4 regions of the Massilia sp. GCM10023247 genome follow, and region 1 is predicted to be linked to each of the others. Evidence: predicted binding sites of a transcription regulator. Region 1 holds the regulator's gene; each other region holds the start of a gene.

Region 1 (5,857 bases):
CGTATTCTTCGGTGAAGAAGTCTTCCAGCAGGGCGCTACCGCCGGTCGGAGGCAAGTTGCCGACCTCGTGGAAGAAACGAATGTCGCCGCCCGCGCACAGGGCTTTTTGGCTGCTGCTGGTGATCACGACGGCGGCAACGGCGGCATCGTCGCGCCAGGCCAGCAAGGTCTCGGCCAGGCGCCGCACCATGGCGAGCGACAGCGAGTTGAGGGTCTGCGGCCGGTCGAGGGTAATCACGCCGGTGCCGTTGGCAACGCGGGTCAGGACATGGTCTGTCATGGTTCTAGGGCTTGTGTGAAAGACATGCATTTTACCGAAGCCGGCGAGTACTGAGTCCCAAATGTGAAAAGGGCGCCTTCCGGCGCCCTCGTTCAGACGGTGCTTCGTTGCCGATTAGACAGCAACAGCCTCTCCGCCTTCAGGGCGGCGCTTGAGCGCCTCGTGACTATGGTTCTGCAGGATGGTCTTGTACTTCATCACCTGGCGATCCAGCCTGTCGATCAGGAGGTCGATCGCCGCATACAGGTCTTGCGCCACACTCTCTACGTGCACCGTCTTGCCGGACAGGCGCATGGTGATCTCGGCTTTCTGCCTTTTTTCTTTCTCGGTCAGGTTGTCGATGGCGAGGATCACATGGGAGTCGATCACTTGATCGAAATGGCGGGTGATGCGTTCCAGCTTGTTCTGTACGTATTCACGGATGGCGGGGGTTACGTCGAGGTGGTGACCGCTGATGGTGAGATTCATACACACTCCTTTGAAAAAGGAACGGCGTCCGTGACGCGCATGGCGCGCGCCTGGCTGCCGTCATTACAAGGATTTGCGGAGACTGACGGGAGGGATCTTGAGTGCCTCGCGGTATTTTGCAACCGTGCGGCGCGCGATGACCATGCCTTGTTCACCGAGCATTTCCGCGATCTTGCTATCGGATAATGGGTTCTTGGGGTCCTCTGCTCCTGTCAGTTGCGCAATGAGCGCCCGAATCGCCGTCGAAGAGGCTTCGCCCCCCGCTTCGGTGGCGACGTGGCTTCCGAAGAAATACTTCAGCTCAAACATGCCGTGGGGGGTCAGCATGAATTTTTGAGTTGTTACACGAGAAATGGTGCTCTCGTGTAGGCCTAGTGTATCAGCTATCTCACGAAGCACAAGGGGACGCATGGCAACCGCGCCATGGCTGAAAAAGTTGCGCTGGCGCTCGACAATTGCCTGGGACACACGCAGGATCGTGTCGAAACGCTGGCGCATATTTTTGATGAGCCATTTCGCTTCCTGCAACTGCGCGCTCATCTGGCCTTCGCCCTTGCCCTGCTTGAGCAATGCCGCGTACAGGTTATTCACGCGCAGGCGCGGCATGACTTCGCTGTTGAGCATCACGCTCCAGCCGGCCCCGTTCTTGCGGACAATAACGTCCGGTACCACGTAGTCGGAGGTGCTCGACGCAAAGGCCGCGCCCGGGTGCGGATTGCACTGGCGGATGACGGCCTGGGCTTCGCGCAGGTCTTCGTCGTCGCAGTCGAGCGCCTTTTTCAGCTTGTTGAATTCGCGCTGGGCGAACCAGGTCAGATACCCCTCGACGATTTTCAGGGCCATGCGCCGCGTCACCAGCGGCACGCCCGGCATTTGGCGGATCTGCAGGGCCAGGCACTCGCTGGCGCTGCGCGCGCCGACGCCGACCGGGTCCAGGCTTTGCACCAGCGCCAGCGCGCAACGCAGTTCCTCGATCTCGACTTCCAGCTCGGCCGGCAGGCGCGCGTGGATCTCGTCGAGCTGCTCTTCCAGGTAGCCGTTGTCGTCGATGGCGTCGATTACGAGTTCGGCCAGCGCGCGGTCGCGCGCGCTCGCGCCCGTGACCCGGACCTGTTCCGACAGGTGCTCGCGCAGCGTCACGCCGATCGCGCCCAGCTGCGGCCGGCCGTCGTCGTCGCCGTCGCCGCTGGCCGCGCGCGGTGCCTCGCCCCAATCGGCGTCGGCCTCGCCGCGCTCGACATCGCCGCCGCCGTCGAGGCCCTCGCCGGCCTCGGCGGGCGCTGCGGCTTCCTCGCCGCCCGGCGCCGGCGCCTCGGCCTGCTGGACCGGCGCATCGTTGATGGCGCCGTCGGCGAGCAGGCGCACCGAGTTGTCGAGCGGGTCGTCGATCCGCTCGAGCAGCGGGTTATCGGACAGGATCTGCTCGATCTCCTGGTGCAGTTCGAGCGTGGACAACTGCAGCAGGCGGATCGACTGCTGGAGCTGCGGCGTGAGCGCCAGGTGCTGCGAAGTCCGGAGTTGCAGGGATTGTTTCATCGGGCGCTATCGTGACTACATGCGGAAGTGTTCGCCGAGGTAGACGCGTCGTACCGACTCGTCGGCGATGATGTCGTCAGGGCGGCCCGAAGCCAGCACGGCGCCCTGGTTGATGATATAGGCGCGGTCGCAGATGCCGAGCGTCTCGCGCACGTTGTGGTCGGTGATCAGGACCCCGATGCCGCGCTCCTTCAGGAAGCGCACGATGCGCTGGATCTCGATCACGGCGATCGGGTCGACCCCGGCGAACGGTTCGTCGAGCAGCACGAAGCGCGGGTTGGTCGCCAGCGCGCGCGCGATCTCGACGCGGCGCCGCTCGCCGCCCGACAGCGACAGCGCCGGGTTCTCGCGCAGCTTCTCGATCTGCAGTTCGGCCAGCAGCGAGTCGAGGCGCTCGTTGAGCGCCGCCTTGCCCAGGGCCTTGCCGTTTTCGTCGTGCTGCAGTTCGAGCACGGCGCGGATATTGTCTTCCACCGTCAGCTTGCGGAACACCGAGGCTTCCTGCGGCAGGTAGGACAGGCCGAGCACCGCGCGCCGGTGGATCGGCAGGCTCGAAATGTCGGTGCCGTTGATTTCGATGGTGCCGGCGTCCGACGGCACCAGGCCGACGATCATGTAGAACGAGGTGGTCTTGCCGGCGCCGTTCGGGCCGAGCAGGCCGACGACTTCGCCGCACCCGACTTCGAGCGAGACGTCGCGCACGACCAGGCGCTTGCCGTAACTTTTCTGCAGCCCCCGCACGACCAGGGTGCTGCGCTTGTCGTGATCATCCTTCATTATTTTTTCCCTGCTGCCGGTGCCGGCGCGGCGCCCGCCTTGGGCGCGGGAGCCGGCGCGGTGTTGCGCGGAGCGATGATCAGGGTGCCGCGTCCGCCGCCGGCCTTGGTCTGGCCGCTCGGGTCGTTGCGCACGGCCGCCACTTCGCGCCGGTTGTCGTAGGAGATGTAGGGACCGCGGAGCTCATTCGTCACGCGCCCGTTCTCGAGTTCCTTCACGATCGCCTTCGAGAACAGCTTCACCACTTCTTCGCGCTCTTCGTATTCGATGCGCTCGGCCTGGCCCTCGATCCACAGGTCCGGCCCGCCGTCGCGCTTCTGGCGGAAGGTGGCCACGCGGCCCGGCGCCGAGGTCAGGGTGACGCTCATGTAGCCTTCCGGCGTTTCCTTGAGCAGCGCACGGTCGGACTTGAGCAGCAGCGTGCCGCGCGTGACGATGACGTTGCCGGTCAGGATGCGGGTCTGCGTGACTTCGTCGATATCGAACGAATCGAATTCGACGACGGCCTGCTTGAGCGAGTCCGCCTTCTCGGCCGAGGCCGACAGCGACAGCAGCGAAAGGAAGGCGGCGGCAAGCAATTTTTTCATGTGGTTTCGTTCCTGTTATTGGGTGGTCGCACCGTTCGGGCGCGGCGGGTAGACGATCTTGCCGCGCCCGCCGAGGTGCAGCTTCTGGGCCGGGTTCTCGGCCACCAGCCCGATGCCTTCGGCCGTCGCCGCGCCGAGCGTCATGCGTACCGGGCGCTCGGTCTTGATGATTTCGTCGTCGGCCAGCACGGTCAGCGCGTCGGTCTGGGCGTGCAGCGCTTCGCTGGTCGGGGTCGCCGGGCGCAGGATGTCGACCTTGCCGATCAGTTCGACGCGGTTCTCGCCATGAAACACCTCGCCGCGCTCGGCGTCGAGCGTCATGCGCGGGCGGCCCGGCGCCATGCTCTCGACCACGGGCCGGGTCACCACCGACATGTCGGGCCCCGGATGGTGCACCAGGCGCTCGCCGGACATGACGTAGCGCGGCGAGCCGGTTTCGGTCATGCGCACGAAACTGAAGTTCTCGACGATGTAGTCGGGCTCGTTGAGCGCATTGGCGCCGCTGGCCGCGTCTTCCGACTGGATCGCCTGCAGCAGCCAGAAACTGCCGAACGCGAAGAACACCGCCGTGAGCATCAGCCCCAGCGTGCGCCAGCGGTGCGCGGTGCGTTTGTTCACGTAGGTGGCCATAGGGTGTCCGGGTCCGTGTCCGTGTTACGCAAAATACGGGGCAAGCGCCTGTTCGTAGCTGCCCTGGGCGCGCATCACGAGATCGCAGACTTCGCGCACGGCGCCGCGTCCGCCGCCCGCCTTGGTGACGTAATGGGCGCGGTGCTGCACCTCGGGGTGGCCGGTGGGCACGGTGACGGCGAAGCCGACCTTGGTCAGCAGCGGCAGGTCGATCACGTCGTCGCCGATGTAGCCGCACTGCTCGGCCGCGAGACCGGTCTGCGCCAGCAGCTCGGCAAACGCGACGCGCTTGTCGTGGAAGCCCTGCCAGACGTGGGTGATGCCCAGGTCCCTGGCGCGGGCATTCACGATCGGCGAATTGCGCGCGCTGATGATGGCCGTGGCCACGCCCGTCTTTTGCAGCAGCTGGATGCCGAGGCCGTCGAGCACGTTGAAGGTTTTGGTGACTTCGCCGTCCGGACCATAGGTCAGGCTGCCGTCGGTCAGGATGCCGTCGACGTCGAAGATCATGACCTTGACGCGCGCGGCGCGTTCCATGTGGGCCAGAGGTGTGATCGATGCGGTCATCATCAGATCACCTTGGCGCGGGTCAGGTCGTGGATGTGCAGCGCGCCGACCAGCACGCCGCTCGAGTCCACCACCAGCATCTGGTTGATGCGGAATTCTTCCATGATCGCCACCGCGTCGACCGCCAGCTGGTCGGGGTGGACCGTGCGCGCGCCGGCGTGCATGACGTCGCGAATGGTCAGCTTGGAGAAGTCCTGCTCGCGTTCGATCAGGCGGCGCAGGTCGCCGTCGGTGAACACGCCCAGCGGCTTGTAGTCCGGGTCGACGATGGCGGTCATGCCCATGCCCTTCTGGCTCACCTCGAGCAGGGCGCGGGCCAGCGGCAGGTCGGGGGCGACGGCGGGGATCGCGTCTCCGCTGCGCATCACGTCGCGCACGTGGGTCAGCAGGCGCCGGCCCAGCGCGCCGCCCGGATGCGAGCGCGCGAAGTCTTCCTCGCGAAAGCCGCGCGCGTCGAGCAGCGCGACGGCCAGCGCGTCGCCCAGGGCGAGGGTGACCGTGGTGCTGGCGGTCGGCGCCAGGTTCATCGGGCAGGCTTCCTTGGCCACCGAGATGTCGAGGTGGACGTCGCTGAGGAGCGCCAGGCGCGATTGCGGCTTGCCGGTCATCGCGATCAGGGGCGCGCCCATGCGTTTGACCACCGGCAGGATGTCCATCAGTTCCGACGATTCGCCGGAGTTCGAGATGGCGATGAACACGTCCTGCGCCGTCACCATCCCGAGGTCGCCGTGGGCGGCTTCGCCCGGGTGCACGAACATGGCCGGGGTGCCGGTCGAGGCGAGCGTGGCGGCGATCTTGCGGGCGATGTGCCCGGACTTGCCCATGCCGGAGACGACCACGCGGCCGGTGCAGGCATACAACACTGCGACGGCGCGTACCAGGCTGTCGTCGGCGTCGAGCCGCGCGTGCAGGGCAGAAATGGCTTCGGCTTCGATCGCCAGCGTCTCGCGCGCCAGCGCCATCACGCGCCTGGACTGGTTCTCGTCAAAACTGTTCGGCATTGTTTTTTCAT
Region 2 (5,857 bases), on a different contig from region 1:
CGGCGCGCCTGTCGGGCGGCGAAAAGCAGCGCGTGGCGCTGGCGCGGGCGCGTGTCCTGCAGCCCCGTTTGCTGCTGCTGGACGAGCCCACCGCCAACCTCGACGGCGCCGCGCGCGAGCAGGTGATCGCCCTGATCCCGACGCTGATGGAAACCGGCAGCAGCGTGGTCATGGCCTGCCACGACCGCGACTTGATCGGACTACCCGGCGTGCGCCGTCTCAAGCTGCGCGACGGCCGCCTCGAATACCGCACCCACAAAGGAGAAATCGATGAAACGCCGTAAGCTGCTTGCCGTCCTGATGTGCTCCATCCTCGCTGCGCCGGCCGCCCTTGCCCAGGAATCCCTGCGCCTGTCGACCACCACCAGCACCGAGAATTCCGGCCTGCTGAAACACCTGCTGCCGGCCTTCGAAGCGAAGACCGGCATCCAGGTCAAGGTGATCTCGGTCGGCACCGGCAAGGCCCTGGAGCTGGGCAAGAACGGCGACGTCGACGTCACCCTGGTGCATGCGCGCCAGCTGGAAGACAAGTTCGTCGCCGAGGGCTGGGGCGTCGACCGGCGCGACGTGATGTACAACGACTTCCTGGTGGTCGGCCCCGAGTCCGATCCGGCCAGGATCAAGGGCGGCAAGGACGTGATCGCCGCCTTCGGCAAGATCGCGGCAAGCGGCGCCCGCTTCATTTCGCGCGCCGACAATTCGGGCACCGACGTGATGGAGAAAGGCTATTGGCAGGCCGCGGGCACCAGGCCGGCGGGCGCCAGCTATGTCTCGGCGGGCCTGGGCATGGGCGAAGTGCTGAACATGGCCGCCGAGATGCGCGCCTATACGCTGACCGACCGCGCCACCTATGCCGCCTACAAGGCGAAAACGGGGCTGGCGGTCCTCGTCGAGGGCGACAAGCGCATGTTCAACCCCTACGGCATCATCGCCGTCAATCCGGCCAGGCATCCAGGCGTGAACCACAAGGGCGCCAGGCAGCTGATCGACTGGATCACATCAAACGAGGGGCAGGCGCGCATCGCCGCCTTCAGGCCGGGGGGCGAGCAGCTGTTTTTCCCGACGGCGAAGCCATAAGGACATGATGGAAACAAAAAAGCGGCCGAGGCCGCTTTTTTGTTGCTTGCAGTTTTTACCCTCTTGCGCTTACTTGCGCAGGATCTGACGCTTGCGCGCAGTGGCGCCGGCAGCCAGCAGGGCGATGCCGAACAGGGCCAGCGAGCCCGGTTCCGGCACTTCGTTCACTTCACCCAGTTTGAACTGGCCGTTCGCGCCGATGAAGAAGTACTCGTTCGCACGGTTGCGGTAGCGCGTGCCGTCGCAGCCTGCGCCGGTGAAGCCGGCATACTGGCATGCCAGTTCGCTGACCAGGGTGGTGCCCGGACGGGCGAGCGAGTTGGCGTTCGTGAAGGCAAAACCGAGAATCGACTGGGTCGACAGGTCCAGGCCTTCGCTATTGAAGAAGTAACCTGGAGCCAGCATGCCGGCTCCCGCCTTGGCAAACACGCTCACCTGGCCGTTGCTGGTGGGAGCGCCAGTCGCATCGACCTTGCCGCCGCCGCCGGCGAGGACGTCGAATTGCGCGATCATCGTGCCCAGGTTCGCGCCATAGAATCCGTTCGTGCCTGCGTACTGGTTGTTCACCGGATTCTGGTACATCCGGATGATGCCGTCGGCGAAACTGAAGGAGCCGCCGTAATTGCCGCTGCCGGTCGCTTCGAAGGTGGCCGTGATATTGCCGCCTGGGAAGTTCAACGGGAACAGGCGGCCATTGCTGTCGGCCTGGGTGATATTGAAGACCGCAGTCTCCTTGAAGGTAAACGAGGTGCCACCGGTCGGCGTCAGCTGGAGGAAGGCATTGCCGTTCACGTCCAGGTATTCACCAACGGTCTGGCCACTGGAGAAGCCCCCGCCGGTAGGGTTGAACACCCAATCGGTAATGATCGGACTCGCGATTGCGGTACCGGTCGCGCCCAGCGCGAAAACTGCTGAACACATAAGTTTCTTAAGGAGATTCATCTTTGCTCTTTCGACATATTGTCATCGGGGTGGATGGACTGAAGGTGAAGCAATCTCCGTGCCTGCAGAAAATAATGCGATAAATCAAGCGCTTAAAAATTTCGAATTTTGCATTCGTCAATACGTGTAAAGAATGTCGACAAGTTGTTGTTTCTATTGAGAATTTTTAATATCATTCTGACTTCTCAAAGGCGCAACTTAGTGGTGTTGCCCTACATTATTTAACAATGTGATCCAGTAAATCTTGGCAATCAGGAACGAGAAAATGCCTTATTGAAAGGACGCTTTGCGTGCCGTCTACCCATGCGAAAACGCCAGCCCGAAGGCTGGCGTTTTGCATCCTGCGATCCGGCGGCGAACGGTTCAGCCCCTGCCGCGCGGTCCGCCCAGCAGCACGTCCTCATAGGGGGCAGGGACGGTACCAATGACGATGCCCTCGTCGGTAATGTCGAAGGTGCGGATTTGCCGGCTGTGCTTCGAGCCCCTGACCTTGACGACCGAGATCACGGTGCGCAGTTCCGACTGCGACTCCACATAGCGCTGCATGACCACGGCATCGGCCAGCACCGCGCTGCCGTAGGGCGAAAAGCGCAGTTCCTGGTAGCGGTCTTCGAGTTCGCTCGTCATCAACATGGTCACGCCCTTCGCGCACAGCACGGTCGTCATGCGGTAGAGCGACTCGCGGAAGTCCTCGCGGTATTCGGGCGCCATCGCCAGTTCGAAACCGGACAGTGAATCGAGCACGACGCGCTTGGCGCCCAGGGCGTCGATCATCGTCACCAGTTCGTACAGCATCTCGTCGACCGACAGGTCGAGCGCGCGTACGCTCATCAGTCCGACTTGGCCGGAACGCACCATGGTATCGAGCTTGTCGTTCATCATCTGGCTCGGGCTGCGTTCGAACAGGGCGATCAGGCCCGGTTCGCCGACGGCTGCGCCGGCCGCCAGGAATTCGGTGGCAAGGACGGTCTTGCCGGACCCCGTGGGGCCGACCAGCAGCACGGAATAGCCGCTCGGGATGCCGCCGCCCAGCATGTCGTCGAGCACGGGGACACCGGACGAGACCCGCCCGACCGGCGTGCGCAGCGGCGGCTCGGCGCCGACCGGCTCGGGCGCAGGCAGCACCCGTGGGAAGATTTCGATGCCGGCCGCAGCGATGCGGAAGGCGTGCAGGCCGGGACGCTGCCTCTGGCCACGCATCTTGATGACCTGGATCTTGCGCGACATCGCATTGCGCTGCACCACCTGGCTCAGCCAGATCAGGCCGTCGGCCACGGTGAAGATCGGGTTCTGGTCGGCCTCGTTGCTCGTGTATTCGCCGATCAGGAAGCTGGTCGCGTTCCAGGTCGTCATGTGGGCCACGAGGTGCTGGACGAAAGTTTGCAGTGCCGCCACTTCCTGGTGGTCGCCGCGCGCGCCCTGGATGAAGGAGCGGAACGAATCGATGAAGACCAGGCTCGGCGAGTGCATGCGCACTTCTTCCAGGATCTGGGCCAGCACGGCGTCGTAGTTGCCTTCCTCGACCTGAGGCGCAAGGCTGATGAAGTTGACCGAATCGCCGACCTTGTCGAAGTCGAAGAAGCTGAACTGCTGCTGGTAGCGCAGCATTTTAACGGGCGGCTCGCCCATCGCGGTGAAGAACAGGGCCTTGCGCGTGGGCGACGCCAGCCCGAACATGATCTGCTGGGCGAACGTGGTCTTGCCGCTGCCGGGGGCGCCCCCAATGATATTGAACGACAACTCGGGCAAACCACCGCCGAGGATGGTATCGAGTCCGGGAACGCCTGTCGCCAGCAGGCGCAGGTCAATTTTGTCGGTCATGCCGCATACTCCTAAATGTTCTTGTTGAGGGCCACATCCGGGAAGGCTGCCTTCAGGAAGGAAACGGTCAGGCGCATGCCGATCAGCTCGGACAGGAGCGTCGTGTAGCTCGACAGCAGCGCCCGGTTGACGGCGGCAATGTCCTCCGGCGTACGGTCTTCCAGACAGCGTTCGAAGGCCTCGAAAGGCAGGCGCGCCTCGTTCGAGGCGACCTGGGGCAGCCATGGAAAGGCCGCCTCCTGGGCCGCCAGGCTGCGCGCGAACAGCAGTTCCGTGCTCAGGGGGCCGAGCAGCGGGGCGAATTTCTTGAACAGGGTGCGCCAGATGCGCAGCGCCTCCGCGCTGGTCGCGCCCGCGCCCCCGTGAGCGAGGCGCCGGGTGATCGTCTCGAACAGCTCGGTCGGTATGGGCATGGCGTTCGAATCGTTGCGACTTGGCCTGTCGAGATGCTTGCGCAACGCCCTGGCCGGGTAAATGGATGTGTTTAGGACATCATTTTAGCCGATTGCAGGCCGGGTGGAAGCGTCCTGTGGCGGAAGGGCGATCGGAAGCGTCAGGAGCACTTCCGTGCCGTGCGTGCGTGCGCGCTTGATGGCCAGGTCGCCGCCATGGCTGGCGACGCGCTCGTCGAGGTCGAGCAGGCCGAAGCTGCCCGGCTTGCGGGGCGCGGCCGGATCGAAACCGATGCCGTTGTCGACGATGCGCATGGAGAGCACGCCGGACGCGTGCGCCAGCGCCACCTGCACGCGGCTCGCCAGCGAATGGCGAAACACGTTATTCAGGCATTCCTGCAACACCCGGTAGACGGTCAGCAATTCTTCTTCGCCCATGGCCAGCTCGTCGATGCCGGGCGCCGTGTCCAGTTCGCAGGCGATGCCGCTGGCGCGGGTGAACTTGCGCAACTCCATCTCGACGGTCGCCTGCAGGCCCAATTCCATGCCGGAAGGCCGCAGGTCGCCCAGCAAGCCCTTGACCGTGCGCAGCGTCACGTCGACATTGTCGAGCGCGGCGCCGATACGGTCGCGCAGGCGATAGTGACGGTTGGTGGTGTGCTGGTGCAGCATGACGATATCGATGCGCAGCGCCAGCAAATTCTGGGCGAGCGAGTCGTGCAGCTCCTGCGAAATGCGCTTGCGCTCATCCTCGCGTGTAGCGAGCTGGTGCGCAAGGAGCTGGTGCAGTTTTTGTTCGGAAGCGCGCAATGCGGCTTCCGCCCGTTGCAGGGCCAGGATCTTCTCGACCAGGGCCTGGTTGACCAGCATCTGGTTCTGGTGCAGGTGCACGAGGGCAGGGTCGATGGCTTCGCCCGGCTTGTCGACTGGTAATTCGAAAGGAGGGTCCTGCAGGGTGCCGGGATGCAGCCCGCAGGTCTTGCCATAGCCTGGAGTTCGGGTATCCATATCGATAAGCCAGTTGATGTGCCGCAACATAACGTTTGCGAAAACTGCTACCTGTCCAGAAGCTAGGGAATCTCGGACCACAAGTCAAGAAAAAGCGGCGGCTGGCGACGAATGATGCAGATGTCGGGACGATTTGGGAACTTCGCCTGCGCCCGGCGGATCTCTGGACGCCCAGTACGGCGACGCGGGCGGGTGCCCAGGCGCCGGCGCGACCGGCTTGCTGGAATGCATGCAAAAGCCCCGCAGGTCTCTACATCAGGATGACGTCGTACTGTTCCTGGTGATAACCTTTTTCGACTTGCAGCGAAATTTTCTTGCCGATGAAGTCGCCCAGCATCGCCAGGTGCTGCGATTCCTCTTCCAGGAAGAGGTCGACCACTTCCTGCGAAGCAAGAATACGGAATTCGCGCGGGTTGAACTGTTTCGCTTCGCGCAGCAGTTCGCGCAGGATCTCGTAGCAGATCGTGCGCGAGGTTTTCACTTGTCCCTTGCCGCAGCAGGCGGGGCAGGGCTCGCACAGGATGTGGGCGAGCGACTCGCGCGTGCGCTTCCTCGTCATTTCGACCAGGCCCAGGGCCGAGAAGCCGCTGACCGAGACCTTGGTGCGGTCGCGCGCC
Region 3 (5,857 bases), on a different contig from region 1:
GCGCAGGGCATTTCCGTCTACCTGGACGGGGTGCGCGTGAACGAAGCATTCGGCGACGTCGTCAACTGGGACATGCTGCCGGAAGCGGCGATCGGCAGCGTGCTCCTGGTCCCCGGCGCCAACCCTTTATATGGCTTGAACACGCTCGGCGGCGCGTTGGCGTTCACCACCAAATCCGGACTCAGCCATCCTGGCGGCGAAGCGAACCTGTCGTTCAGCGACCGGGGCCGGCGCCGTGCCGATCTCGCCTATGGCTGGCAGGGCAGCGGAGGCTGGCACGGCTTCGCCGGCGCCACCTGGTTCGACGACGCCGGCTGGCGCGACCACTCCAACGGCCGCCTCGGCAACCTGCTCGTGAAGGTCGGCCGCGCGCAGGGCAGCACCGACTGGAGCCTGACCTGGCTCGGCGGACGCAGCCGCCTGCGTGGCAACGGGCTGCTGCCCGACCCCTTGTACGAGCAGGACCGGCATGCCGTCTATACCTACCCCGACGCGACGCGCAACCACCTCGGGCAGGGCAGTTTCAATCTGGTCCACCGCATCAGCCCCGATAGCGAGCTGAGCGCAACGGCCTATGTGCGCAACAGCCGCCGCGACACCGTCAACGGCGACGTCAGCGAAGACTACGACGAGTATGTCGAGGATTGCGAGGACGGTTTCGGCGCCGATGGCGCCGCATTGGAACCGGAGGAATGCGGCTTTACGCGCGCGCAGGGCGCCGCCCTGCATCCGGGCGTATTAAATACCACCAGCACCCGCCAGCGCGGCCGCGGCGCCAGCATCGCTTTCAGCTCGCGAAGAGGCAGCGACCGCTTCGATGCCGGCATGACCTTCGACCACAGCCGCTCGGACTATGCCCAGTTCGAGCAGGAAGCCTTCATCGGCCCCGCGCGCGAAGTGCTCGGTGATCCAAGCGAGGAACGCGCGCCCGACGCCGCCGTGACCGGCAGCTCGCGTGCGCTCGGTGTTTATCTTGCCGCCAGCCGCGCCTTGTCGCCGGCCACTCATCTCACCGCCAGTGCGCGCCTGAACCGCGCACGCGTGGCCAACACACTGACCAACGAGCGCGGCCCACAGCCGGCCGAACGTTTTACGTATACCCGGCTCAACCCCTCGCTTGGCGCGACACATCGGCTGGGTGCGGGAGCGACCCTGTTTGCCAACCTTGCGCAGGGCAACCGGGTGCCCACCGTGATCGAGCTCGGCTGTGCCGATCCCGAGAATCCCTGCCGCCTGCCGGTCGGCTTGCAAGCCGACCCTTACCTGAAGCAAGTAATTGCGCGCACGCTCGAGGCCGGGGTGCGCGGACGGGTGGAAGGCGGGCGCTACGTCGTCTCCCTGCACCGGACCGGCAACCGCGACGATATCCTGTTCCTCAGCGCCCCTTCGCGCCAGGGATATTTCGCCAATTTCGAACGCACTCTCCACCAGGGCCTCGACGCCAGCCTCACCCGGCAGTTCGGGCGCCTGGGACTGCGTTTGGCCTACAGTTACCTGGAGGCGCGGTACGATGCGGACGGCGAACTGTTCACCGGGACGCGCAACGTGCAGATCCGGCGCGGCAGCCGGCTCGCCGGCCTGCCCAGGCATAGCGGCAAGCTGGGCCTGGACTGGAGCGCCAGTCCGCGCCTGGATATCGGCGCCGACCTGCAGGTGGCCAGCAGCCTGGTCACGCAGGGCAACGAAGATGGCCTGGTCGAGGATGCCGAAGCGGGTGAGGCGTCCGAGCGCGCCGACTGGCGGGTGCGCGGCTACGTGCTGGTGGGCGTGCGCGCCAGCTACCGGCCGGCGCCGGGTTGGGAGCTGTTCGCCCGCGTCAACAACCTGTTCGACCGCCGCTACGAAACCTATGGTGCGGTGGCGCCCGACCTCTTCCCGCGCGGCGTCCGGCTGCAGCCCCATGCGGGCGAGGTCGAGGCCGGGCACGCCCGCTTCGTGGCGCCGGGCGCGCCGCGCGCCATCGTCGCCGGCCTGCGCTACACGTTTTAGACGGCGTGCCTAAAAAGTGTACTGCGCGCTGACGCCGACCATCCATTGGCGTCCCGGCGCCGCTTCGTAGTAACGGCGGTTGGCATCGCCCACGATGACCGAGCCGACATAGCTGCGGTCGAACATGTTGTTGAGCCGCACGAACTGGCGGAAGCGCCAAGGGCCTACCGATTGCCGCGCCTGCACCCGTGCGTTGACGACCGCGTAGCCCGGCGCGGGCTGCTCCGCGTTCGCGTCCTCCGCATACACCTTGCTGCTGGCAAGCGTTTCGAGCGCGGCGCCGAAGCGCCCGGCCTGGTCTTTCCAGGCCAGCTCGCCGAACAGTTGCGCGCGCGGCACACCCGGCAGCCGGCTGCCGGCCGGCACGCTGCCGAAACCGGTCTCGTAGGTCGCGCGCAGCAGCGTCAGGGCGACCCGGGTACTGAAGCCGGCCCCGAGCGCGCTGTCGAGCGAGACCTCGGCGCCGCGGCGCAAGGTTTCGCTGGCGTTGCGATAGCTGGTACGCCCGCCGCCGGAGCTCTCGACCACCAGTTCGTCGTCGGTGCGCACCTGGAACAGTGCGAGGTCGACGCGGGTGTGGTCGCCGAACTTTGCCTTGGCGCCGAGCTCGATGTTGCGGCTGGTTGCCGGTCCCAGCTTGTAGTTGAACCCGGTGCCCCCGGCCGAATAAAACAGCTCGTTCAGTGTCGGCGTCTCGAAGCCGCGTGCCGCGCTGGCGTACACGTTCAGCTGCGGCGTCAGCTTGTACAGCGCGGCCACCACCGGCGTCAGTTTGCTGTAGTCGACACTGCCGCTGTCGTTGCCGTTGCCAAGGAAGCGATCGCTCACTTTCACTTTCAGGCTACTGCGGCGCAGGCCCGCGCTCAAGACCCAGGGCCCGCCTTCCCACTGGGTCTGCAGGTAGGGATCGAGGTTGGAGAGGGTGTCCGTTTCGTCGCGCCGCAATGCCCCCTTCACGCCGAACTCGTTGCCGATGAAATTCTCGTAGCCCTGGCGGTCGTCCTCCGAGCGGCCGTATTCGATACCGGCGGTGGTGCTGAGCTTGCCGCCATACACCTGGCGCACCGCCAGCCACTGGAGGTCGGCGCCGTAAAAATCGCGGTCGAAATCGACGACGCCGCCCGAATGGGTGGGCGGCGCCTGGAAGCCGCGCGAGAACGACTGGTACTGGATGACCTGGCGATTGCCGGCCCAGGCCGTCAGGCGCAGGCGGTCTTCGCCGAAACGCTGCTCGAAGGTGGCGCCGCCCTGCGTGTGGTCGATGCTCTTTCTCGTGTTGTAGCGCTCGGCCAGCGTGCGCTGAGGCGTGCGGGTGTCGGTGGTGTCGATTTCGCCGGCGCGCGGGTCGCGCTGGAAGGTGGCCCAGGTCACGCCCAGCGGATCCTGGGTGTCGTCCTGGGTCAGCGTGCTGGCGGTGACGCTCAGGCGGCTGGTGGCGCTCGGCTTGGCCGTCAGCTTCGCAAAACCCTGGTTGCGGCGCGCGGCGCTGTGCGCGCGGTAGCCGTCGGTATCGAAGCGCGAGGCATCGAGCAGGTAGCCGATGCCGCCGGCCTCGCCCTGCGCATTCACATCGACCTTGCGCATGCCGTCGCTGCCGCCGGAGATCGTCGTCTCGATTGCCGGCGGGCCGCTGCCTTCGCGGGTAAACAATTGGATCACGCCGCCCGAGTGGTTGCCGTAGAGCGCAGAAAACGGCCCGCGCAGCACTTCCATGCGCTCGGCCAGGTCGAGGTTGAAGGTGGCCGCCTGCCCTTGGCCATCCGGCATCGAGGCCGGTATCCCGTCGGCGATCAGGCGCACGCCGCGCACGCCGAAGGCCGAGCGGGCGCCGAAGCCGCGCGACGAGATCTGCAGGTCTTGCGCGTAGTTCTCGCGGTTATGCACCACCAGTCCGGGCACCGCGGCCAGCGCCTCGGAAGCGTTGACGCGCAGCTGGGTGTCGCCGATGCGACCGACGTCGACGATGTCGATCGCGCCCGGGAAATCGAAGCTGTTCTGCTCGATCCGGCTGCCGGTCACGATCACGACCGGGACTGTTCCCGCTTGCGCCTGGGCCTGCAGTGGCGCCGGGTCCGCGGCCAGTGCCGTGCCGCCTGCCGCGAAGGCGGCGCCGCCGCTTGCGAACAAGGCTGCGATGGCGCGCCGGCGGAAGGGTAAAACTTGTTGCATGCATTTCTCCGATAACGGTGTTGGGGTAATGATGCCGGCCCCGTTCGAGGCCACACCGTGCAATTGAAGCAATAAGTCTGCCATGGTACCCGGATGGCACGGCGCTTGCATTGGAGGTGAAACGTGCGGGCTTGCCAGCGCAGCGCCGGGCCGGCAAGCACGCAAAACGGCACACCTGTTCCAGGATCGGGACAGCTGCCACGGCAGTGTGAAGATTTCGAGACGCCCGCAGGCAAGGACCGGCGTCCGCGCCTGGGGCCAAAACATTGATTTTCTAAAAAAGAGGATGACATGAATCTCGCAGACATCAGCAAGCTGGGCGTTGCCAATCCTTTCAAGCAGCGTTATGACAACTACATCGGCGGCAAGTTCGTGGCGCCCGTCAAGGGCGAGTACTTCCCCAACATCACCCCGATCACCGGCCAGCCGTTCTGCGAAATCGCGCGCTCGACCAGCGAAGACATCGAACTGGCGCTCGACGCCGCCCACGCCGCGAAAGACGCCTGGGGCAAGACTTCGCAAGCCGAGCGCGCCGCCATCCTGAACCGCATCGCCGACCGCATGGAGCAGAACCTGGCCATGCTCGCCACGGCCGAGACCATCGACAACGGCAAGCCGATCCGCGAGACGACGGCCGCCGACCTGCCGCTGGCGATCGACCACTTCCGCTATTTCGCCGGCTGCATCCGCGCCCAGGAAGGCTCGATCGCGCAGATCGACCACGAAACGTATGCTTACCACTTCCACGAGCCGCTGGGCGTGGTCGGCCAGATCATCCCCTGGAATTTCCCGATCCTGATGGCAGTCTGGAAGCTGGCCCCGGCACTCGCCGCCGGCAACTGCGTGGTGCTGAAACCGGCCGAGCAGACCCCGGCCTCGATCATGGTGCTGATGGAATTGATCGGCGACCTGCTGCCGCCGGGCGTGCTCAACGTCGTCAATGGGTTCGGCCTCGAGGCGGGCAAGCCGCTGGCCTCGAGTAAACGCATCGCCAAGATCGCCTTTACGGGCGAGACCGGCACCGGACGCCTGATCATGGGCTATGCGGCGCAGAACCTGATTCCGGTCACCCTGGAGCTGGGCGGCAAGTCGCCGAACATCTTCTTTGCCGACGTGATGGACGCCGACGACGACTACTTCGACAAATGCCTCGAGGGCTTTGCCATGTTCGCGCTGAACCAGGGAGAAGTGTGCACCTGCCCCTCGCGCGTGCTGGTGCAGGAATCGATCTACGAGCGCTTCATGGAGCGGGCACTGGCGCGCGTGGCCGCCATCAAGCAGGGCAACCCGCTCGATTCGTCGACCATGATCGGCGCCCAGGCTTCCCAGGAGCAGCTCGAGAAAATCCTCTCTTACCTCGACATCGGCCGCCAGGAAGGCGCCGAGGTGCTGGCCGGCGGCGAGCGCCATGCGCTGGACGGCGACATGGCAGGCGGCTACTACGTGCAGCCGACCGTGTTCAAGGGAGACAACCGGATGCGCATCTTCCAGGAAGAGATCTTCGGGCCGGTGGTTTCCGTCACGACTTTTACCGACGAAGCCGACGCCCTGCGCATCGCCAACGACACCCTGTACGGCCTCGGCGCCGGGCTGTGGACACGCGACGCCGCGCGCGCCTTCCGCGTCGGCCGCGCGATCCAGGCCGGACGCGTCTGGACAAACTGTTACCACCTGTACCCGGCCCACGCCGCCTTCGGCG
Region 4 (5,857 bases), on a different contig from region 1:
CGGCGCCGCCGGCCCCGCTGTACGAACGCGCGCCGGCCGTCCGCCGCGGCTATGTGTGGTCGCCCGGCTACTGGGAGTGGGGCGGGCGCCGCCACCACTGGATCCCCGGCAGCTACATCGTCGAGCGTCCGGGCTATGTGTATGCGCCCCCGGCATGGCAGCAGCGCGGTGGCCGCTGGTACATGCAGCAAGGCGGCTGGGCTCCGTACCGCGGCGACGGCTACTATGTGCGCAATGACGGCTACCAGCGCGTCTATTACGACCGCTACGACCGCTACGATCGCCACGACCGGCGCCAGGAATACCGTGGCCGCGACCGCGACCGCGACGGCATCCCGGACCGCTTCGAGCGCCGCGGCCGCGATTACGACCGCGACGGCATCCCGAACGCCCGCGACCGCGACCGCGACAACGACGGCATCCCCAACCGCTACGACCACGATCGCGACGGCGACGGCCGCCGCAACAGCCGCGACAGCAGCCCGGACAATCCCTACCGCCGCTGATTGTTTGGGACAAAAAGAAAAGCGCCTCGACAGAGGCGCTTTTTTCGTTCGCGGTCAGGCGCTTACGGTGCCGCCTTCCCCTTCAGGTGCTTGTCGAGGAAGGCCAGGATCTTCGCGCTGGCCTCGGCCTGGTTCTTCTTCTTCGAAAAACCGTGGCCCTCGTCGCCGAACACGATGTACTCGACTTCCACCCCATTCTTCTTCACCGCCTCGACCACCTCGTCGCTCTCCGGCTTGATGACGCGCGGGTCGTTCGCGCCCTGGATCACCATCAGCGGCTTGCGGATGTTCGAGGCATGGAACAGCGGCGAGGTGGCGATCAGGAATTCCTTGTCCTTGACCGGGTCGCCGATCTCGTCGTACAGGGCCTTGCGCTGCGACTCCCAGTAAGGCGGGATGCTTTCCAGCGTGCGCACCCAGTTGCTGACGCCGAAGATGTCGATGCCGACCTTGAACGCCTCCGGCCGGAAGGCCATCGCCGCCAGCGTCATGTAGCCGCCGTAGCTGCCGCCCATGATGCCGATGCGCTCGGGATCGACCCAGCCGAGGCTGGCGAGCCAGGTCTTGGCCTCGATGCAGTCCCACAGCGGCTCGCGGCCGTGCTTGCGGTCGTCCGCCGTGAAGAAGGTCTTGCCGTAGCCCGAACTGCCGCGGTTGTTGATGCCCAATACCGCATAGCCGTGGTTGACCAGGTATTGCACCTGGGCGCTGTAGCCGCGCATGGTCTGCCCGCCCGGACCGCCATGGACCAGCACCACGGCCGGCACCTTGTTCGTGTTCGACGCGCCCTTGGGCTTGTAGAAGATCGAGGGGATCACGGTGCCGTCGAACGACTTGAAGCGCACGACTTCGGCCTCGACCAGGTCGTCGGGGTCGATATCGCGGCTCAGGCTGCGCGTGAGCTGGACCGTCTTCTTGCTGCGCAGGTCGTGCACGTACAGGTTGTTCGGCGAGCGGTCGCCGTTGACGTAGAAGGCGACCAGGTTGCCGCTCGGGGAAAAGGTGGTCTGGCGGATCTCGCCGGCCAGTTTCGGCATCGGCACCGGCTTTTCGGCGCCGTTCCCCGCTGTCTCCATCACGCGCACCCGGATGCTGCCGTCCTCGTTGACGTAGCTGACGCGATGGCGGCCGTTGCGCGAATACCCGGTGCCGACCAGGTCCCAGTCGGCCTTTTCGACGTCGGTCACGGCGCCGGTCGCCAGGTCGTAGGCGCGCACGCGCATGAATTCGGCGCCGTCGTTGGTGGTAAACAGCAGGCGCTTCGATTCCGGGTCGAAGGCCTCGGCGCTGTAGCTGGCGGTCTCCTTGTGCGGCGACAGGTGTTTCGTCTGGCCGGTGGCGATCTCGTACAGGTAGATGTCGCTGTCGGCCGTGGTGTTCGGTTTGCCGAGCGCCAGCCAGCGGCCGTCGCGGCTGATGCTCTGCACGGTGCGGCCGGTGTCGTTCTGGTAGACCAGCGTGCGCGCATAGGTCTTCGCGTCGTAGCGGTACAGGTCGAAATAGCGCGGGTCGCGTTCGTTGGTCGCCACATAAAAGGCGTTGCCGTCCGGCTGCCAGCCGGCGAACGAGGCCTTGTGCTTGTCGCCCGGGGTCAGGTCGCGCTCGCTGCCGTCGAGTTCGCGCACGAACAGGTGGTTGCGCTCGTCGCCGCCCTTGTCGCGGGTGAACAGGATGCGGTCGTCGTTGTAGAAGAAGCCGACGGCATAGGTGCTGTCCGTGCTCGAACTGGTCAGCGCGCGCGGCGTGCCGCCCGTAACCGGCAGCACATAGGCATTGAAGATCCCCGACGCGTTGCTGCTGAACAGGATCTGCTGCTCGTCGCGGCTGAACGAGGCGCCCGTCACCGAGGTGGTCGCCATGAATTGTTCGATGGTGTAGCGCTTGGGCATTTTCTGCGCCGCCTTGGCGCTCGGCGCCTTGGCGGCGGCGTGGGACGGCAGCGCGGCGGCCAGGCAAACGGCCAGCGCGGAAAGACGAACGACGTGCTTGAAACGCATGGATTCTCCAGTTCTCGGGACGATGGACGTATTGACGCATTAACACAGCGCAAGTGTTGCAAGATTCACATGCGGTGTCAACGCGCATGGTGATCCGCGCTCAAATCCCCTATGCTGGCGGAATGACCGAACCCGACCACCTGCAAAACGCCGCCAACCGCGGCGAAATGGCTGCCGCCCGCAAGCTCGCCCTGCGCGCCGGGATCCCGCTGGAGCGCGCGCTGGCGGCGGTGCTGGAAGCGCGCGCCGGCGCCGCCGGCCTGCCGGCGCTGCTGGCCGAACGCCAGGCCCTGCGCCGGGCCGAAGCGGCGCGCCTGGCGCACAAGGCAGCCGTCCGCGCCGCCGCGGCCACCGCGCGCACGGCCCTGCACGCGGGCGCCCCCACTGCCTGGCGCGCCTGGTTCGACGGCTCGGCGCGGCCCAATCCGGGACGTTGCGGCATCGGCGGCCTGCTGCGCGGCCCAAGCGGCGAACTGGTCGAACTGTCGCGCGACGCCGGCCATGGCAACAGCAGCGAAGCCGAATACCTGGCGTTGATCGCGGTGCTGGAAGCGGCGCTCGCGCACGCGGCCTGGCCCCTGACCGTGTATGGCGACAGCCAGGTCGTCATCGGCGACGTCAACGGGCCGCCCGGCCAGGGCGCGGCGGCGCTGCAGCCCTACCGCGCGCGGGTCCATGCACTCCTTGCCCGGCTGCCGGACGTTACCCTGCGCTGGGTGCCGCGCCACCGCAACCTCGAGGCGGATGCGTTGTCGCAACGGGCCAGTGCAGCGGGCTGCCTGGACGCATAGGGCTGGCACAGGCCCATGCTAGACGGGTGAGAAAATGACTGTCGGAAATCTTTACAGCCGGCATTAACGCGAGCTTTGGATTCTTTTCAAGTGCTTGATTAATAAGATTTCTTTCCTGCTGGCACGCGTCTTGCTTGTATGTACGCATACTAACAACACCCGACTGTCCAACATGAAAACTCTGAACAAACTCGGCTGCGCCCTCGCCCTCGCCTTCGCCGCCATGGGTAGCGCCCAGGCTTCGGTATTGATGACCGACTGGGTGTTTAACCCGAATGGCGGCGGCTTCGAGAAAGGCCAGGTCATCGGTGAATATCTGGACATTAACGGCCAGGGTTTCATCCAGCTGACTCCTGCTGGTCCAGGTTCGTTCACCTTTACCGAACACGCGGTCTTCAACCTGACGCAGGCGGACAGCACCGGCAAGCTTTTCCCGACGACCTTCCCCGGCGGTAATATCTCGGCGATTTTCGAGGCGACCGGCAGCGGCAAATTGAACGGCTCTTTCCAGTTCACGAGCGGCACCATCCGCATGTACCAGAACCCGACGAATGGCCAGTACGGATCGACCGCCGGCATCTACGGCGCGAATCTGGGCAAGCAGATCGCCTACTTCGATGTCCTCGCCGGCGGCGGCGGCAATGTCGATGCCAACGGTAGCCCGATCAGCAACGGCCGCGTCACCGTGCACGCGGAAGCGGCTGCCGGTCAGCTGGCCCCAGGCTATTTCTTCAACAAGGACGGCGTCGACCTGTCGACCCAGCCGATGTTCGCGTTTGCCTTCACCAACGCCAACACGCTGAGCAACCCGAACTCGAAGGCAACCCCGAATCTGGTCAAGGAACTCGCTTGCCAGTTCGCGAACTTTACGGGTCCGGGCTGCCAGGGCAAGAGCGCCTACAAAGCCAAGATCGGCGAGCACTTCTTCATCGGCGGCAATGGCCAATTCAAGCTGGCGGAAGTGCCCGAGCCGGGTTCGGTCGCGCTGTTCGGCATCGCCCTGGCCGGCATCGGCGCCCTGCGCCGCCGCAAGGCAGCGTAACACCGCGTCAAGCATCGAAAAAGCCCGGCCGGATGCAGATCCGGCCGGGCTTTTTGTCGTCTCGCGCTCAGGCGCTCAGAACTTCAGTTCCAGCGTCGCCCGCACCGAGGGGCCGGCAGGGAAAGTCAGGTTGCGCACCACCAGGCTGCCGTTGTTCTCGAGGAAGCTGTGGCGGTTGCCGTAGTCCTGGCCCAGGATGTTCGACATCGCCACGCGCAGCTGCTGCTTCGGCGTGAACTTGTAGAGCGCATAGGCTTCGAGGTCGCGCCGGCCTTTCAGGAATGCGGTCTGGCGTTCGGACACCTGGATGGTCGCGTCCTGGCGCCAGGCCAGGCTGGCGCCGGTCGTCAGGTCGCCCTTCTTGTAGTCGATGCCGAGGTTGCCCGTCAGCGGCGCCTGGCCGTCGAGGCGGTTGTCCGGACCCGGCACCCCGTCCACCTTCGAGCGGTTGGCGCTGACGCTGGCGCGCAGGTCGATCGCCGGCGCATCCTGCATGATCGCCTTGAGCGGGAACTTGGTTTCCAGCTCCAGGCCACGCGTGACCGCCTGGCCGGCGTTGGTCGGCATCGCGACCCAGCGCGCGCCGTCGAAGCTGACCAGGTGGCGCGTATAGCCGTCGATGCGGCGCATCGAAGCGCTGATCGACACCAGCGCGCCCTGCGCCCAGTAATGCTCGTAGGAGGCGTCGAAGCCCAGCGCCAGCTCCGGTTTCAGGTTCGGGTTGCCGGAGAAATCGGGATCGGTCGAGCGGTTGTCGATCGAGGTCTGGCGGCGCGGCATCAGCTGCGGCAGCCCGGGCGCCTTGTAGGTGCGGGTGACGGCGAAGCGCACCTGGTCGCCCTTGGTTTCCGGGATCTTCCACAGGGTCTGCATCACCGGGCTCCACACGTTCGAGCTCGAACGCGAGGTGGCGAAGGTGTTGCCCGTGGCGCGGGTGCGGATGCCTTCCCAGCGCGCGCCGAGGTAGACCGACCAGCGCGGGGTCAGGTTCCATTCGTCCTGCGCATAGGCGGCAAAGCGCGTGACCTCGGCCTTGAACTGCTCGCCGTCCGGCAGGGACGGAAACACCGCGCGCCCGGCCTCGGTCTCGGTGCGCACGTCCTCGCGCACGCCCCAGCCGCCGTCCCAGCCCATGGCCAGCGAATGGCCCTCGAAGATCGTCTTGCTGAACTTGCCCACCGTGGTGGCGCCGACTTCATCGGCCTCGGTCAGGATATGGGTATCGAGCGCGCGCGCCGCGCCGGGCGGGGTCGAGCGCCGCTGGGTGGTCGTGTTCTGGCCGCCCACCACGCCCGCCTTGACGTCGAGCTTGGCGCCGCCGGCCATCTTGTGCACCCAGTTCAATTCGGTTCGCACGACATCGTTATCCGAGCGCATGCCGGAATCGGTGACCGGGAACGGGACGCCAGCGCCCTGGATGGTCTCGGTGGTTTCGTGGTTCTGGTTGCGAAAGCGCGCGACGTTGACGAAGGTCTGCGAGGTCAGGGTGTCGCCGTTCTCGAGGGTCCAGTTCAGGCGCGG

What was found. Region 1 encodes sigma-54, which starts transcription at its own class of promoters, with help from an activator protein. Its sites were predicted from a motif close to TGGCANGNAANCTGCTTT; they were not measured.
Region 2: the regulator sigma-54 is predicted to act here: its motif matches at 2,066-2,083, upstream of pepA (flocculation-associated PEP-CTERM protein PepA).
Region 3: the regulator sigma-54 is predicted to act here: its motif matches at 4,253-4,270, upstream of adh (aldehyde dehydrogenase).
Region 4: the regulator sigma-54 is predicted to act here: its motif matches at 3,414-3,431, upstream of pepA (flocculation-associated PEP-CTERM protein PepA).

The regions. Positions count from the first base shown of each region.
Region 1 covers NZ_JBHSIB010000002.1:21,063-26,919, reverse strand. The annotation lists gene ACFPAH_RS00130 (enoyl-CoA hydratase/isomerase family protein) at 1-280, opposite strand, end outside; gene hpf (ribosome hibernation-promoting factor, HPF/YfiA family) at 395-748, opposite strand; gene ACFPAH_RS00120 (RNA polymerase factor sigma-54) at 812-2,284, opposite strand; gene lptB (LPS export ABC transporter ATP-binding protein) at 2,300-3,061, opposite strand; gene lptA (lipopolysaccharide transport periplasmic protein LptA) at 3,061-3,648, opposite strand; gene lptC (LPS export ABC transporter periplasmic protein LptC) at 3,664-4,266, opposite strand; gene ACFPAH_RS00100 (KdsC family phosphatase) at 4,303-4,848, opposite strand; gene ACFPAH_RS00095 (KpsF/GutQ family sugar-phosphate isomerase) at 4,848-5,857, opposite strand, start outside.
Region 2 covers NZ_JBHSIB010000007.1:661,257-667,113, reverse strand. The annotation lists gene ACFPAH_RS06610 (ABC transporter ATP-binding protein) at 1-284, shown strand, start outside; gene ACFPAH_RS06605 (substrate-binding domain-containing protein) at 271-1,077, shown strand; gene pepA (flocculation-associated PEP-CTERM protein PepA) at 1,147-1,998, opposite strand; gene ACFPAH_RS06595 (RAD55 family ATPase) at 2,383-3,840, opposite strand; gene ACFPAH_RS06590 (hypothetical protein) at 3,852-4,253, opposite strand; gene ACFPAH_RS06585 (sensor histidine kinase) at 4,338-5,240, opposite strand; gene rng (ribonuclease G) at 5,491-5,857, opposite strand, start outside.
Region 3 covers NZ_JBHSIB010000003.1:1,272-7,128, forward strand. The annotation lists gene ACFPAH_RS00875 (TonB-dependent receptor) at 1-1,989, shown strand, start outside; gene ACFPAH_RS00880 (TonB-dependent receptor family protein) at 1,999-4,158, opposite strand; gene adh (aldehyde dehydrogenase) at 4,450-5,857, shown strand, end outside.
Region 4 covers NZ_JBHSIB010000011.1:244,422-250,278, reverse strand. The annotation lists gene ACFPAH_RS11505 (YXWGXW repeat-containing protein) at 1-506, shown strand, start outside; gene ACFPAH_RS11500 (prolyl oligopeptidase family serine peptidase) at 569-2,503, opposite strand; gene ACFPAH_RS11495 (ribonuclease HI family protein) at 2,626-3,294, shown strand; gene pepA (flocculation-associated PEP-CTERM protein PepA) at 3,467-4,336, shown strand; gene ACFPAH_RS11485 (TonB-dependent receptor plug domain-containing protein) at 4,412-5,857, opposite strand, start outside.